2 regions of the Pseudomonas sp. 3B-A001-10F genome follow, and region 1 is predicted to be linked to the other one. Evidence: riboswitches for the same ligand, from Rfam matches in the RefSeq annotation. Region 1 holds a riboswitch; the other holds the start of a gene.
The links. Region 1 has a riboswitch for cobalamin ahead of cobW (cobalamin biosynthesis protein CobW). Riboswitches for the same ligand answer to the same signal wherever they lie in the genome.
Positions count from the first base shown of each region.

Region 2: another riboswitch for cobalamin. It lies ahead of AC0ZWN_RS01080 (TonB-dependent receptor plug domain-containing protein); the one in region 1 lies ahead of cobW (cobalamin biosynthesis protein CobW).

Region 1 covers NZ_JBQYFW010000005.1:216,235-224,817, reverse strand. Annotated here, with positions in the region: gene AC0ZWN_RS07820 (ATP-grasp domain-containing protein) at 1-1,425, opposite strand, end outside; gene AC0ZWN_RS07815 (hypothetical protein) at 1,425-2,702, opposite strand; gene AC0ZWN_RS07810 (2OG-Fe dioxygenase family protein) at 2,702-3,454, opposite strand; cobalamin riboswitch at 3,805-4,016, shown strand; gene cobW (cobalamin biosynthesis protein CobW) at 4,116-5,189, shown strand; gene cobN (cobaltochelatase subunit CobN) at 5,193-8,583, shown strand, end outside.
Region 2 covers NZ_JBQYFW010000001.1:205,487-214,069, reverse strand. Annotated here, with positions in the region: gene AC0ZWN_RS01115 (methyltransferase regulatory domain-containing protein) at 1-449, opposite strand, end outside; gene AC0ZWN_RS01110 (phytanoyl-CoA dioxygenase family protein) at 467-1,183, opposite strand; gene AC0ZWN_RS01105 (GNAT family N-acetyltransferase) at 1,203-1,685, opposite strand; gene AC0ZWN_RS01100 (NAD(P)/FAD-dependent oxidoreductase) at 1,750-2,811, opposite strand; gene AC0ZWN_RS01095 (PLD nuclease N-terminal domain-containing protein) at 2,995-3,198, opposite strand; gene AC0ZWN_RS01090 (ABC transporter substrate-binding protein) at 3,249-4,169, opposite strand; gene AC0ZWN_RS01085 ((2Fe-2S) ferredoxin domain-containing protein) at 4,166-4,525, opposite strand; gene AC0ZWN_RS01080 (TonB-dependent receptor plug domain-containing protein) at 4,525-6,462, opposite strand; cobalamin riboswitch at 6,555-6,760, opposite strand; gene AC0ZWN_RS01075 (LysR family transcriptional regulator) at 6,806-7,699, opposite strand; gene AC0ZWN_RS01070 (zinc-binding alcohol dehydrogenase family protein) at 7,810-8,583, shown strand, end outside.

The DNA of each region.
Region 1 (8,583 bases):
GGCCGGCAGATCGGCGATGTCAGGTGTCAGCACTAGCGTTGCGCGCTCGCGCTGATAGTCAGATAACTCGCCGGGTTGCTGGACGAGAGTAAATCGAAACTGCCGCGCAGTATCCCAATCCAGTCCCGAATCACGCCCGCCGATGAGCAGAATGTGTTTGGTGTTCGCCGCCGTGGGCTGCTCGCCATAGACATCAATGTCGCTGACGGCGAGCAAGGATTGTCGCAGGCGGGCGGTGTCGGGTTGCCTGAACTCGATGTACAGGTAGTTCTGAAAGCCGTTGCTGACCGGCCCGATGGCTTCGCCCGGAGTGACGTAGGCGTACCAACGCTGGAAACCTGGCAAGCGGCAGATCCGGTCGGCGCCGTGCAGTCCGTCATAGAGCCGGTCTGTGCGGGCAAAAGGGGTGGCGATGCCGAACGCATCCGGCGCTTCGCTGGCGCTGGGCAGAGGCTCGGCGGACAGCGCGCGGTGGTAGCAGACATCCAGCGCCAGCCCCCAGGCTTGACGAATCACATGAATCCGGCTGCCGCCGGGGCGTGCGCCGACTTCGAGAACTCTTGGCCCGCGGGGGGTGAGAATGAACTCGACATGGGCAAACGTGCCTTTGAGCGCTAACGCTTTCACGGCGTCATGGGCCAGGCGATGGCAACGCTCCTTCAGCGCTGCGTCGGGCTCCAGCAGCGACGGCGTGTAGCGGGCGAAATGGTGAAAGTCGCCGCGATCGATATCGACGCCGGCAATCACATCGACGATCGGAAAACTGCTGATCGTGCCATCGGCGGCAATCGTGCAATCGATGGAATGGTTGGAGCCCTGGAGAAATTCCTCCAGCAGCAGTTGATCGGTTTCGCGGCTTTTGCCCGCCACATAGCGCTGCAGCGCCGGCCATTCATGACGGGCGTAGTCGAGCAGATCCTGCTGATCGTCGATGCAGCGTACGAACAGGCTGCTGTAAAGGTTCGCTGGCTTCAGGATGAACGGGTAGGGCAGCTCGCCCGGGCGCGCCAGCAGGTCGTCGATACGAACCTGGCGAGAGACCACGTGCAGATCCAGGTTGCGCGACTGTTGGAAGTATTGGCGTTGCAGCACCTTGTCCAGCGTGTTTTCCACGTTACGGTGCAAGTGGGCCAGCGCCGGCAGCGCCGCACACAGCCGCCCCGTGATCGCGACATAGCCTTCACGGAAATTCAGGACACTGGTGAAGCCATGCTCGTCCAGCAACTGCTGCGTCAGCTGGATCAGATCCGCGGTCAGCCCTTTGGAAAAGTCGTACAGCGCCACCGGCGAGATCTGTTTCGCATCGGCGATCTTGCTGGTTTTGCGACTATCGGCAATCAGCAAAGGGGTGATGCCCTCGGCAATCAGGCCCTCGTATTCTCCGTCACGAATATTGCCGATGATCAGGCAGGCCGCAGCACTCATTAGTCAACCTCCTGATCGAAGCTGTAGTGGACCCGGTTCAGGCGCTGGCAAATGTGAGCCAGACGAATCCGGTCCACGCCGTAGGCGCCACCGCTCAAGACATTGCGAATGATGTGCGCCATGGCATCCAGGTCTTCGCTGCTGATGCCCAGACGAGTGACTTCCTGCAGGCCGAAGCGCAGGCAGTCGCGGCCATTGATCTGTTTATTGTTGATCCGGATCCCCAGTTCATTGAGCTGCTGCGCCGCTTGCCGGGCCCGTTCGCCTTCGAGCAACAGCAGGTGCGTGTCGGAGGGGTGCAGCGTCCAGCCCGGCAGGTCGGCGAGTGCGTCGTGCAACTGGCGAGTATTGGCGCACATGCGTTGGGCGTAGGCCTGGCCGTAGCGCTGGGTTTCCAGCAGGCTGACGAACAGTTGCAGCAGACCGGGCAGATTGGGCGAGGACACCAGCGCACCGCTGAGCGTTTGCTCGATCCGCTGGGCCAGATCGGCACGCCGGCAGACGATCAGTGCCCGGTGCGGACCTGCCAGGGATTTGTGGGTGTTGCCTTGAAGAATATCCGCCCCCTCGTCAAGCGGATTGGGAAAGGCCTTCCCGGCGATGAGGCCCAGAGTGTGCGACGCATCGTAGATGATCAGTGTCCGCTCAAAGCCCCGGCGGTTCAGCAGCGCGCGCAGTGGTTTAAGGGCGATTACCCGTGTGGTCAGACCATGGTCGAGCAGTACGGCTGCCGGTTGTACACCGCACGCCTGGAGTTGCCGATCAACGTCCCCGAGATCAATTTGTCCGTCAGCCGTCAGTTTCAAAAAGACGCTGTGCCGGCCCATCTTCTGCACCAGAGGCCCGGTTGCGAAATGCCCGCCGCTTTCAGGCGCCAGTGATAATACGCAGTCGCCCGGCTCGGTCAGGGCGGCCAGCACGCTCAGCGTGCAGTGCACGCCGGAGAGCACACGGTATTCGACGAACGGCGCGTTGAACATCGCCTGCACGGCTTGGGTCGCCAAAGCCTTTAATGTTTCGACTTCGGGGAAGTGTTCGACCTGCATGCCATTGAATTCGGCGGCATAGCATTGACCGTCAATGGCCTGTGCATTGAACAAGTAACGCTCGTAATGGCGATTCTGTCCTAGCGTGCGTGCAGTCTCGGACAATATGTTTTCATTGGCGGTCAGCGATAGTGTGGAAGTTCTTCGTGCGCACGCCTGTTGAAACTGTTCAATGATGAAGTTATGCGCGAGTGGGGTACTGACTGAAAGTGCATGAGTCGAATGATTCATTAGTAGTCCGCCAGGTCGAAGTCGATAATCAACATATCGCGACTGCCGCGATCCGAATTAATGCTCGATGTTTGCAGTGGGGAAACTTCATGCAGAAGTATTCGGTCATTCAATACGACGGTTTCCAGATAGTCAGTCAACGTTGCACTGAATACTTGGCCACCTTCTTCATCAAATATCCGGCTTTCGCCACCGATGACATGCTGACGTTGAATCAGGTGTTGAAAGACAAAATCGTGCCCGTCGCGATGTCTGCCCTCAGGGGTGGCCTGGCCAGCATTGCCTTGATCGCAGAGGATACGGAACTGATGGCAGGTCACGAGCCAGTCGCGCGGGCCCAGCGCCATGTCCAGCAGTGCCAGGTCGGCGGCCAGCAGTGTCTGCAGAATCGGGGAGTCAATGAACGTCGCCTCGCAGCGGGTGTAGGTGCGCTGCACCCCGCCCAACAGCGGGTTGTCGGTCTCGGCTTGAAAAAAGTGGCAGTCTTGCAGCGCCGTCCACTGGCGTTCCCGTTGGCGATACTGGAACTTGCAGATGCGTCGTTCGCGAAGACCGTTCTCTGCGCTGAGATACGCATCGGTATGCAAATGCTCCCAGGTCGCATTGAATGCCCGGCATGCTTCGCGTCCCAGCAGCGCAACATCCAATGCTGGATAGTGGGCACTGTGCGCATAGTGGCAATTGCGCAGTAGTTCGGAAAGTTCCTTTAGTCCGGCATCACTTGAAAGCCGTAACGCGTTACCGGCACTCATGTTGTGGATACCCATGGGTGCAGGAAAGAAACAGGCAGGATCAAATACTGATAATAATCAGCCATGCAAGAAATCCTTTCTTGAGAGACTCATAGTCCTTGTGCGAACTCATCGTTCATATCTTGTATTGATTTATCAATTTGGTTTTTGTAAAGATATGTAATCGAATGCGCGCAGCCGCTCTATTTCAGGGTTTAACCCGGTGGTGGTTTTTTAATTTAACGGATAGGGCATGTAAGACATAACTTACAACTACTTCTTAAGTGAGAAGTGTTCGCGATCATTAGATGAAAAAGTTGCTGTCCTTATAACCACAATGATCCAGGCGTTGACCCGCCTGCCGTGCATGCGTAGCCTTGCGCAATCGAGGTTCTCCGGCGTGTGCCGGAGCTAAGAAGGGAACGCGGTCAATGCCGCGGCTGCCCCCGCAACTGTGAACGGTGATGTTCGCTGCCACGCCACTGCCAGCTCAATCGATGAGCCCGCGGGAAGGCGCAGCCAACGCCAGGCCCAGCGCCTGAACGCCGTCAGCCAGGAGACCTGCCTCGTCACAGATTCTCACTACAACCGGGCGGGGTGATCCGGTGGCGAACTCTCCAGGCACGCGCGCGCGTTGCCGGTTCTCGTCCCGTATGCCCGCCGCTTGCCAAAGGGCATACCGATGAAAACACTGGCCAAACTCCCCGTCACCATCGTCACCGGCTTCCTCGGCTCGGGCAAGACCACGCTGCTGCGGCACATGCTTGATAACGCGCAGGGCCGTCGTATCGCGGTGATCGTCAACGAGTTTGGCGAGTTGGGCATTGACGGTGAAATCCTCAAGCAATGCACCATCGGTTGCACCGAAGAGGAAGCCACCGGCCGCGTTTACGAGCTGGCCAACGGCTGCCTGTGCTGCACCGTTCAGGAAGAGTTCTTCCCGGTGATGCGCGAACTGGTTGCCCGTCGCGGCGATCTCGACCATATCCTTATCGAAACTTCGGGCCTGGCCCTGCCAAAACCGCTGGTACAAGCCTTCCAGTGGCCGGAAATCCGCAGCGCCTGCACCGTTGATGCGGTGATCACCGTGGTCGACAGCCCGGCCGTCGCCGCTGGCACTTTCGCCGCGTTCCCGGATCAGGTTGATGCCCAGCGCAAACTCGATCCGAACCTCGACCACGAATCGCCACTGCACGAACTGTTCGCCGATCAACTGGCCAGCGCCGACCTGGTGATCCTCAACAAGGCCGACCAGACCAGCGCGGAAGATCTCGCTCGTGTCCGCGCCGAAGTCGCCGAAGAACTGCCGCCAGCGGTGAAAATCATCGAAGCCAGCAACGGCCGTCTGCCGCTGGACGTGCTGATCGGCCTCGGCGCCGGTTCCGAGGAGCACATCGACAGCCGCCACAGCCATCATGATCACCACCACGGTGAAGGCGATGACGACCACGATGACCACGATCACGACGCCTTCGATTCGATCTCCATCGAACTGCCACAAGCCGACGAAAGCCTGCTGCTCGACGCCCTGACGCAACTGGTGGTCAAGCACGGCATCCTGCGCGTCAAAGGTTTCGCCGCCATCCCGAACAAGCCAATGCGTCTGCTGATCCAGGGTGTGGGTACGCGTTTTGACAAGCATTTCGACCGTCAGTGGGGCGCTGATGAAGCGCGCGTCACGCGTCTGGTGTTGATCGGTCAGGAACTCGACGCCGCGCAACTCGAAGCGCAACTGCGCGCTGCGCTCAGCGTTTAAGCCATGCACCTGCTCAGGACTCAGCCCGGCGGTTTCGTCTCGGATGACAATATTGCCGACCTTGGCCAAACCCCCGCCGAGCTGGTGATCCTGTGCAGCGGCGACTCCAGTCTGGCGCTGCTCGCCGAAGCCGCGCAGCAGTTGCCGGAAGATTACCCGAGCCTGCGTCTGGCCAACCCGATGCAGGTGCAGAATCACGCTTCGGTCGATTTGTACGTCGATGAAGTGCTGCGCCACGCCAAGGTGATTCTGATCTCGCTGCACGGCGGCATCGCCTATTGGCGCTACGGCGTCGAGCGTCTGATCGAACTGTCCGAGCGCGGTGTGCAGGTGATTCTGGTGCCGGGCGATGACCGTCCTGACCCGGAACTCAGCGACCTGAGCACCGTCAACGCTGTGGATCGTGATCGCCTCTGGCAATTCCTGCGCCAGGGCGGACTGGGCAATGCGCTGGACTTTTTCCGCTGCCTCGCCAACCGTTGGCTGGCTCGCGATTACGTCTGGGAAGAACCGCAGGCGCTGCCGCGCACGGCGATTTACCACCCGAATAAAACCAGCGCCGCACTGAGTGACTGGCAAGCCGATTGGCTGCCTGCACGCCCGGTCGCGGCGGTGTTGTTTTACCGCTCGCATTTACAAGCGGCGAACACCGCGTTCATCGATGTGTTTTGCCAGCGCTTGCAAGCGGCGGGGCTGAATCCGCTGCCGATCGCGGTGGCCAGTCTGAAAGAACCCGGCTGCCTGACGGTGATCGAGGACTGGCTGGACGAGGTTGAGGCCGGGGTGATTCTCAACACCACCGGGTTCGCTCAATCCAGCCCGGAAGCGCCGCATCTGCGACCGTTTCGCCGCAATATCCCGGTGATCCAAGCAATCTGCGCGCAGGACAACGAGCCCGGCTGGCGCGACAGCGAGCAAGGCCTGGGGCCACGGGATCTGGCCATGCACATTGCCTTGCCGGAACTCGACGGGCGCATCATCAGCCGGCCGATCAGTTTCAAGGATCTGGCCTGGCGCAGTGAGCGCAGTCAGTCCGATGTCGTCTGCTACCGCGCGCAACCTGAGCGCATGGATTTCGTCGCTGAACTGGCGCGGCGCTGGATTGATCTGGCGCGGGTGCCGAATGGCGAAAAACGCATCGCATTGATCCTCGCCAACTATCCGACCCGTGATGGGCGCATCGGCAACGGTGTCGGTCTCGACACGCCGGCGGCGGCGCTGAACATCCTGCGTGCATTGCAGGCTGAGGGATATCCGCTCACCGCTGAACTGCCGAATAGCGGCACCGAGTTGATCGAGCAATTGCTCGGTGGCGTCAGCAACGATCTCGACACCATTGATCTGCGTCCGTGCCAGCAAAGCCTGGCGATGGACGCTTATCTGACGATGTTCAACGCGCTGCCCGAGGCTAATCGCAGCGCTGTGATCGAACGCTGGGGCACGCCGCAAAACGACCCGATGTGCCGCGACGGGAGGATGATGATCGCCGGTCTGCGCTTCGGCCTGACCTTCGTCGGTATTCAGCCGGCGCGCGGTTATCAGGTCGACCCGAGCGCGGTCTATCACGACCCCGATCTGGTGCCGCCGCACGCTTATCTGGCGTTCTATTTCTGGTTGCGCAACACCTACGGCGCCCACGGCGTGATTCACGTTGGCAAACACGGCAACCTCGAATGGCTGCCGGGCAAAGGCGTCGGGCTTTCGGAGAACTGCTGGCCGGATGCGTTGCTCGGTCCGCTGCCAAATATCTATCCGTTTATCGTCAACGATCCGGGGGAGGGCGCGCAGGCCAAACGGCGCACACAAGCGGTGATTATCGATCACCTGATGCCGCCGCTGACCCGTGCCGAAACCTACGGCCCGTTGCGCAATCTGGAGCTGCTGGCCGACGAGTATTACGAAGCGCAGCTGCTTGATCCGCGCCGCGCCCGTGAACTGCAGCGCGACATTCTGCAACTGGTGCGCGAGACGCAGATCGACCGCGAACTGCAACTCGATGCCGCGCTGGACAGTGATGCGGATGCGGCGATCTGGCTGCCACGTCTCGATACCTATTTGTGTGATTTGAAGGAATCGCAGATTCGCGATGGCTTGCACATTTTTGGCGAGTCACCGACGGGGCGTCTGCGGATCGATACGTTGCTGGCGCTGCTACGGATTCCGCGCGGAGACGGGAAGGGCGCACAGTCGAGTCTGCTGAGAGCACTGGCCAAAGCATTCGAACTCGGTTTCGATCCGCTCGATTGCGCGCTAGCCGATCCATGGACCGGTCCTCGCCCGCCAGAGCTGCAATCGCAAAGCAATGAAGTCTGGCGTAGCGCCGGCGATACCCGCGAACGCCTTGAACTGTTTGCCACACAGCTGATTTCCCAAGCCCTGCACGATCCATGTGGGAGCGAGCTTGCTCGCGAAGGCGTCGTGTCAGCCAACACTTCATTCACTGACACACCGCTTTCGCGAGCAAGCTCGCTCCCACAGGGTCCGGGGTGGTCTGATGTAAATGTGATTATCCAGTCGCTGCGCGAAGTCGTCGCCCCACGCCTCGATGCCTGCGGCCCCGCCGAAATGCGCGGCCTGCTCGACGCCCTCAGCGGTTGCTTCGTCCCCGCCGGCCCCAGCGGTGCACCCAGCCGTGGTCGCCTTGATGTGCTGCCCACCGGCCGCAACTTCTACTCGGTCGACGTGCGCAACCTGCCGACCACCACCGCGTGGCGCATCGGTTTCCAGTCGGCGACGTTGATTCTGGAACGGCACCTGCAAGACCACGGCGATCACCTGCGCCAGCTCGGATTATCCGTGTGGGGCACCGCGACCATGCGCACTGGTGGCGACGACATCGCCCAGGCCATGGCACTGATGGGCGTGCGTCCGGTGTGGGCCACTGGCAGTCAGCGCGTTGATGATTTCGAGATTCTGCCGCTGAGCCTGCTTGATCGTCCGCGCGTCGATGTCACGCTGCGAGTTTCCGGTTTTTTTCGGGATGCCTTCGCCAATCTGATTCGCCTGTTCGACGCCGCCGTGCAAGCAGTGGCAGCGCTGGACGAGCCGGACGACCTCAACCCGCTGGCCGCGAAAGTGCGTGCCGAGCGCGAGGCGCTGCGGCAATCGGGCCTCGATGAGGACACCGCGCGGCGTCAGGCCGGATGGCGGATCTTCGGCGCCAAACCCGGCGCGTACGGCGCAGGCGTGCAGGGCGCCATCGACGGTCGCTTGTGGCAGAGCCGTGAAGATCTCGCTGAGGTTTATCTGAACTGGGGCGCGTACGCCTATGGCGGTGCTGATGAGGGCACCGCTGCGCGCGAGCAGTTCGTTCAGCGCCTGAGTCAGGTACAAGCGGTGCTGCAGAATCAGGACAACCGCGAGCACGACCTGCTCGATTCCAATGATTACTACC
Region 2 (8,583 bases), on a different contig from region 1:
TAACTGACGTACAGATGACCACCCGGTTTGAGGTGGCGCCGAGCGAATTCGACAATCAGCTTCTGGTTGTCACGGCTGACCCAGGTCCAGATGCCGTGCAGGCTGATGCTGTCGAATTGCGGCAAATCATGGCGCGCCAGCAGTTGCTCAAAGCTGTCGTCATAGAGTTTTGCGCCGTTGTTGCTGAGTTCTGCCAGCTCAATGGCATGGGCCGCCTGACCGGGGTGGAAGTCCGTCCCGACGAAGCCGGCAGGGCTCGCCGTGGCGTGGATATTGATCGACACACCCTGGCCAAAGCCGAGTTCACAGTGATAACCGTCGGGATTGTCCAGACCGGCAACACCGCGCAACAACAGGCAGTAACGCTGGAATACCGGATTGATTTCCCGGCTATAGCTGTAGGTGTAGCCTTCGTCGGTGAAATAACCTTCGTTCCAGGCGTTGCTCATGGGTGCAGCCTCTTGAATCAAAAATGAGGGATTGGACTTGCGTCGTTCAATCTTGCGCTGTCCACCGGGATGTTGTCGGCAGGATCAAACCATTCGATAGGGTCCATGCGGATATTTCGCAGAGCCATCGTTTGAAGGTGAGACGCGTACAGCGGCTCGGCCCAATAGTTGATCAGAACCGAACGCCGGCGCCCACCCAGCAGATTCCTGGTGCCGGCATGCAGCAGGTCGACATCGAACACCAGAATATCGCCCGCACGGCCCGTGAGCTGGACTGACCCCGACTCATCATTGACGTCTACCGGTGGTGCTCCCGGCGCCGGACGATGGCTGCCGGGGACGATACGGGTCGCGCCGTTGTTGGCACCATAGTCATCGAAAAAAGCCAGGGCCACCGCACAGTCGCCGGGGCGTTGCGCGGACAAGTCGCGATGCAGCTGCTGATGGCCGCCCCCCGCAAGCGGTTCGCGACCTTCAACCTGGGACAGGAAGAAGCGCTCGGCGATCAGCTCACCGACCACGGCCAACACCGTTGGCAAGCGGCACACCGCGCGCACGGTCGCATGCTCATCCAGCAGCGAATGGCGCCAGTCCTGACCGCGTGGCACGGGCCAGCGATCTGACGGCAGCACACCCGCATCGAACGCCTGGCGCAGGTCGTCCAGCCATTCGGCGGGTATGGCATGACGGAGCAGGGCGAAACCCTGTTGATGGAGCTGTTCACGGTTATTCATGATCGGACGTGTCCGCTCCTCACAAACGCACGCCCATCTCCAGGGCACGGGTTTCGAAGCCGAACTCGGCATACATGCGTACCGCGCGCTCGTTGAATGGCCACACCGTCAGGCGCAAGTCCTGAGCATCTTGCTCGATAGCCCAGTCTTTTACCCGTTGAATCAGTGCGCGGCCAATGCCTTTGCCCCAGAACGGCTCGGCGACACACACCGAGCCGATGCGCACCACATTCTGCGGCTGCATCAGCGGGCCGGAACTGGCGGACAGGATGGCCGTAATGAATGCCACGGGCCGTTCACCGGCGCTGGCGATGAAGACGATCTGGCCAGGCTTTTCGAATACCCCGGCCCAGTGCGGCAAATCGCGGGCAAAATCTTCGGTGGCGGCGGCGTAGATATCAGGGCGAGCGGCGTGGTGTACCGAGTTGAGCAATTGGCCCAATTCGCTCATTACCGGCGCATCGTCAGCAGTGGCAATGCGATAGGTGATGACTTCTTCCATGATAAAAATCTCTTTGTTGTAGATATTGCCGCAGGTTCTCAGCGGGTAAGAGCAGCGTTGTTTGTCACTTTGCCGCAATTCTGAAAAAACGCTCTGGGCGGCACGGTGCAAGGGCAGCAGATGACTGGTGATCCAGCAGCTCTTCACTGACGAGGCGCCCGACGATTGCCGCCAGCGTCACACCGGGATGCATCGCGCAAACGTAAACTCCACCGACCCCAGGCAAGTAACCGACAACGGGGAGGCCATCAGCGGGCATGGGTCGAAGCCCGACGGCGACGGTTTGCGGCGCAATGGAAACCACACCGTGAAGTTCACTCTGTATGGCTTCGGCGGTTTGCCGGGCGATGTCAGTCGGCGAGTTGCCCGGCGCCTCTCCCAGATAATCTTCAGCGGCCAGCAACGTGCCGTCGGCGCTTTGCCGAATTTCCATGACAGGGCTGGAAATGATGCCTTTAACGAGGCCCGGTTGGGTCTGGTAACGGATGAAAATGGCGGGCGAGGCGTCGATGGGCAGGGAGACGCTGAGCATCTGTGTTAACTGCCGGGTGCCAGTCCCCGCGGCAAGCACAACAAGGTCAGCATCAAACGTGCCCGCTGTGGTTTCAACGCCGGTGACATCTGCGTTGCAGGTTTTGAAAGCGGTCACTCGGGTTTGCGTGAGCAATTGCGCCCCCAGCGCCTGGGCGCCGGCAATCAAGGCGTGGGTGGCCTGCACGGCGTCGAGTGCGCCTTCTTCAGCAAGAAATAACGCGCAGGGTGGGGGATTTTTCAGGTTGGGCTCGCGGGCAAGCACTTCGGCAGACGATAACAATGTCGCCGACGCCGGATACTCTGCTGATTCGCTGTACGACAGCGCTCCGGTCCAGCGAATCTGCAAATCCGGCAGCTCGGTTTCGAGTCGCTGGTAGGCTTCTATGGCCATACCGCGCAATTGCGCAATCGGCTCAGCGCCGGCGTGCGTGGCAGTGATCCAGGCGAAAGAGCTTGCCGTCACGCCACTCGCGATCTCGCCGGCCTCGATCAACGTGACCTGTGCACCTTTGCCGGACAGGTGATACGCAAGCGAGGCGCCGACGATGCCCGCACCCACCACCACAATTCGTCGATGTGTTGCCTGGTTCATTTCAACATTCCCTGTTGTCGATCGGCTGATCCTGCAGCAGGGAGACGCAGCGAGCAACCAGAAAAAAGCCCGGCCAAAAGCCGGGCTCGTCCGCTGGCAACGGTTTAAGCAAGCATATCTCCGGCGGGCATTAGGCCTGCCGGTCCGTGACGGATGCTCAGTCGCTATGGATCAAGGATCAGGTTACGACGCCGAATGCTGACTGACATGCTTGGGCCCCGCCAGCGCCCAGGCAATCAACCCGAACAACGGCACAAACACGATCAGCACAATCCACACACCCTTATTGCTCGCTTTCCCCTCGCTCTTGCGTACCCGATTGATGGCCCAGAGTTCGATTAGCAGAAGAACTGCCGCCAGTACGATCCACACGGTTTCGATTTGCATTGGCTACCTCCTGATGGTCTGTTCGTTAGGTGGCGTAGGGTGCGGCGGGTTCATTTATTTTTATTCAGGGCATTGAGCAGGCGGGCCAGTTGCAAGGCGACGCGGCCGCTGTTGTAGGTTGGCAGCAGGTGGGTGAAAGGGATCTCGATGATGCGGTTCTCGCGCACCGCGCGCAGTTGCGAGAGGACCGGGTCGTGGGCCAACAGGTAGCGTTTGCGGCGGGCGGGCGACCATTCGGCGTCGGCCAGCAGGATCACGTCCGGGTCGCTGGCCAGCAGGGTTTCGCTGTTCACGGTCACTCGATAGAGGTTGATGTCGGCAAACACATTGCGCGCACCGGCAGCGGCCAACAGCTGGGTGACAAAGCCACGTCGACCTTCGCTGTCGAGACCTTTGACTTCGCTGTCGAGATAGAACACGGACAACGGTTTACCTACACCGGCCAAGGCTCGGGCGCTGGCAATGTCCTTTTCCATGGAGTCGATCAATGCTTGGGCTTTTTGCTGCTGGTGCAGCAGCTTGCCCAAGGTCAGCAAGTCATTGCGCACATGCGCGAAATAATCCAGTGAGTGCCCGTTGCAGGCGGACTCCAGCAGATACGAACCCACGCCATTGCGCGCAAGCCCCGAGCGCGAGGTCACCCCGTCGCCGAACGCCGTGGCAAAACCGCCGATCACCAGATCCGGCTTCGCAGCGTAAAGCACTTCGCTGGCCGGGTACTGCCGCGCGATTACCGGTACGCCGAAATACTCGGCTTGGCGCTGACCGGCACCGGTGTCATCCAGATACGCCACGCCGACCAGCGCTGGCCCGGCACCCAGTGCGAGGACGAGATCGGCCGCATGCTGATTGAGCGCGACGATGCGCGAAGATTGATCGGCGCTCCATTCTTCGCCGCAATTGCGGTAACTGTCGGCGAGTACAGGCATTGAGCAGAGCAGGGCGCCAAGTACGTACAGAATCGATCTCATGTCTGCACCTTGATCAGCAAATCCGCAACCACTTCACCGCCCACCAGATGCCCCTCGACCAGCCGCTGCACATCTTCATGGCTGCGCACGCCATACCAGCAGCGCTCCGGATACACCGTTACAATCGGCCCCAGATTGCACGGAAACTGGCAGTGCGTACGCGTCAGCAAGACGCCATCCGGCGTCTCGATGCGATCGTGCGCGAGCAAATGCCGGCGCAGGGTTTTCCATAACTGCAAGGCGCCGCGCTGGGTGCAACGCGGGCCGGTGCAGAGGAATACATGGCGCGCATGCTCGGGCACATTTGACCAGTCCGGGTGCGTGTCGACGCCGTCGACGGTTTTGATTCCACTCATCAGAAGCGGTACGTGTAGCGCACTTCGGAGGTGAACGGCCGGCCGAGGTTGTCGACGTTGCTCGAACGGCTGGTGACGTAATCGCGGTCGAACAGGTTTTCCACCAGCAGGCTCACGCGGTGCTGATGAGCGTTGTCGAGGTAGCGATAAGCGTCGGCGTCGACCACGGAATAGTTACCGTACTCGACTTGCTTCGAGCTTTTGATGTCGCGGATATAGCGGATCGCACCGCCGGCGCCCCACAGACGGTTTTCCGATTCATAGCCAAGCCGCGAGCGGGCGAAGAAGCTCGGGATATCGTTGAGGGTTACACCGCTGCGCGATTCGGTGAGGTTGCGGGTCATGTCCGCTTGCAGGCTCCATTGATCGTTGAGCGCGAGTTTGGTGTCGGCCTCGAAACCGCGCATACGCACCTGGCCTTCACCGTTGACCCATTGAATGTCGTCGAGGGTGATCAAGTCGTCGATCTTGCGTTTGAACAGGGTCACGCTGGCGCTGAATTCGCGGTCGAGCAGAAAGCCTTTGTAGTCGACACCCAGCTCCGCATTGCGGCTTTTTTCCGGCTTCAGGTTGCGATTGCCGATCTCGTCGCCCGGTTCATTGACGAACAATTGCTCGGCGTTTGGCAGTTTGTAGGCGCTGCCGTACTGGCCGCGCACCGACCAATTGTCATTGAGGTCATACAGCGAAGTGAGCATGCCGACGGTGGCACCATCGCCACCGCTCATGGCTTCGTGACGCACACCGATGCTCGGGTGCCAGTCGGGCAGGGCGTCGATCTGCGGGCGCAGTTGCGTGTAGAAAGCGTGGGCTTCGGCCTTGTCGTTATCGATGATCAACACATCATCCTGGCCCTTGAACCACTGGTTGTCGGTGCCGAACACCAGTACATGATCGCCGGGCAATTCAGCCTTGCCTTCGGCCTGCACACCCCAATCGGTGAAGCCCCAATAGTCATTGTGGTTGATGACCTTGGTGCCGCCGCCGGCGACGTTGTTGACACGCGTGTAGCGGGTGTCCCAGTCGTTGATATGGCCTTTGACGAAGTAGCTCAGACGCTCGTTGATGTCCTGTTCGAACGTCGCCGTGGCGATCTGCTGCACGCGGTCGTTAGTGGTCTTGTGGTTGTCGACCGGGCGGGCGAAATCGAGGTTGGCGTCGGCGTATTGGTAAAACAGCTCCAGCCGCGAATCATCGCCGAATGACTGAATCGCCTTGCCGCCGAACGTGGTGACTTCGTAGGCGCGATCCTTGCCGGAATCGTTTTTCATGTCGCGGTTGCGATAGGGCTGGTAACCGTCGGAGACGTTGTGACTGACGTACGCCAACAAACCGAGGTCGCCGAAACCGTTAGTGAAGATATTCTCGACGCGGGCGTCTTCGGTGGTGCCGCCAAAGCTGTCGACGCCTAGATTCACTTCGCCGGCGGCTTTGCGCGATTGCGGGCTGCGGGTGACGATGTTGATCACACCGGACACGGCCTGGGTGCCGAACAACAGGCTCTGCCCACCCTTGAGCACTTCGATGCGTTCGATGGCGTTGGCCGGCAGAGTGTCCAGATAGAGGCCGCCGTACAGGCGATTGTTCAGGCGCACGCCGTCGAGCAGGATCAGCGTGTCGTCGTTGCGCCCGCCGAGCAGCGAATACGTGCCGTAGTCGAAAGGGCCGTTTTTCGGCGCCACATACAAGCCTGGAATGAACATCTGCATCACCCGGCTGACATCGGCGCTGGGGCCGGCGCGTTCGATCTGCTCGCGGCTGACGATTTCGACCTTGCTGCCGAATCTGGCCATCTCGGCGACGGTGGTGGATTCCACTGACGGTGCAGTAACGATTTGTTGATTGAGTTCCAGCGGCGCGTCGTCGGCCAGTAGCAGCGGGCTGAACAGGCAGCCAAGGAACAGGGTTGGAGCAGAAGTGTTGAAAGGTCGAATCATTGTCTTCTCGAAAAGGATCTTCGCAGAAGAGCATGCAAGAGAAGGCATCGCGCACAGCCAATACCGGCCCATGCCCGCCCACCGCAGGATTTTGCCAAACGAAATTCCAGGCCGGTCTCCGGGCTCGCGCGTATCGAGGTTTTCACCTTCCCATGGCCGTCTGGCCACAGTGGTGTATTGAAAACATCACGCGCATACCGTTGCGGGGGCAGCACCGGACTTGTTCGAAAAGAACGTACCGGTTTCCCGTTTCACCCCATGCACGGCGGCATGGGACACCTGAAACTGGCCGGCATCTGAACATTCGAGGAGCGTCTCGTCAATGCGGCAACCACCAGGGGAGCTATTGGATACGTTCCAGAGCGACAAATTGGCCACTCAACCACGCATAAAGCTGAGACACCGCCGGGGTGATCTGCTTGCGATGCGGGCACACCAGACTCAACGGTGAGGCATTGCCGGGAAAATCCTTCAGTAGCACGACCAGTCGCCCTGCGATCACGTCTGCACTGACGTCCAGCCAGGATTTGTTGGCGATGCCTTCGCCGCTCAACGCCCAGCGGCGCACGATGTCGGCGTCGTCGCTGAACATCGGTCCCGAGACCTGGATCGTTTCACTGCCCAAACTCCACTTGTCGTAGATCCGGCCGCCTTGCTGGTAGAGCAGGCAAGCGTGGTTGTGCAGATCATCCGGCGTTTGCGGGTATCCGTGGCGCTCCACGTATTCCGGTGCGGCGACCAGCACCCGCCGGTTCCACGGTGCCAGCGGCAGCGCCACGTAGTTGGCATCTTCATTCGAGCCGTATCGAATCGCCACGTCTACCGGGTCACGAAACAAGTCGGCCATCTGGTCCGACAGGGAAAAGCGCAAGGTCAGTTCCGGGTGCTGGCGGCGAAACAGTGTGAGCCACGGCAGCAAAATGTTGCGCCCCAGATCGGACGGCGCCGTCACTTGCAACACGCCGCGCAACGTGGCGTTTTCACCGCGCAGGTTTTCCTTGCCTTGCTTGAGCGCCTCCAGCACCGAGTGGGCAGTGGGCAAGTATTGCTCGCCCTCGGCGGTTAATCGCAGGCTGCGGGTGGTGCGCGCAAACAGGCGCACGTCCAGCTCACGCTCCAGACGCTTGATCGCCGCGGCAACCTGACCGGGCAATAAATCCGCCTCATGGGCGGCAGCTGTGAAGCTGCCCAGCGCGGCGCTGCGGGTGAACAAACCAAGATCATCGATGCGGATCATTTTCACTCCTGCAGTGAAAGTGTTGGCGCATTCTGCTGGTTTTTCTTTGTGCTTGGGAAGTCGAAGATGGCGCCAAGCGAGCACATCAGCTCTTCAGACAGCGAGTTTCCATGAAAGCCATCACCTTCACCCAACACGCTTTGCCCATTGAAGATCCGCAATCGTTGCAGGACATCGACCTTCCGGTGCCAACTCCCGGCCCCCGGGATTTGCTCGTAGAAGTTCGTGCGGTGTCGGTCAATCCGGTCGATACCAAAGTACGCGCCGGCACTTTCACCAAAGAACCGAAAATCCTCGGCTGGGATGCCGCCGGTATTGTCCGCGAGGTCGGGGCTGAAGTGACGCTGTTTCAGCCTGGCGACGAAGTGTTCTACGCAGGCTCCCTTGCCCGCACCGGCAGTTACAGCGAATTTCACCTGGTGGACGAGCGAATCGTCGGGCACAAACCGCGTTCTTTAAGTGCTGCGGATGCCGCGGCATTGCCGTTGACCTCGATCACCGCCTGGGAGCTGTTGTTTGACCGTCTTGGTGTCACCGAAGGTTCAGGGCAGGGCAAGTGCCTGTTGATCACGGGGGCAGCGGGCGGCGTCGGTTCGATGCTGGTGCAATTGGCCCGACAGTTGACGCGGCTGACCGTCATCGGCACCGCCTCGCGGCAGGAAACGGCTGACTGGGTCCGGCAATTGGGCGCGCATCACGTCATCGATCACAGTCAGCCGCTGCTCGCACAGTTGCAGGCACTGGGTATCGACGAGGTCAGCCATGTCGCCAGCCTGACCCATACCGAGGAGCATTTTGCGCAGCTGATCGAAGTGCTCCAACCACAAGGGCGTCTGGGCGTGATCGACGATCCTGAAAGCCTCGACGTGATGCCGCTCAAGCGC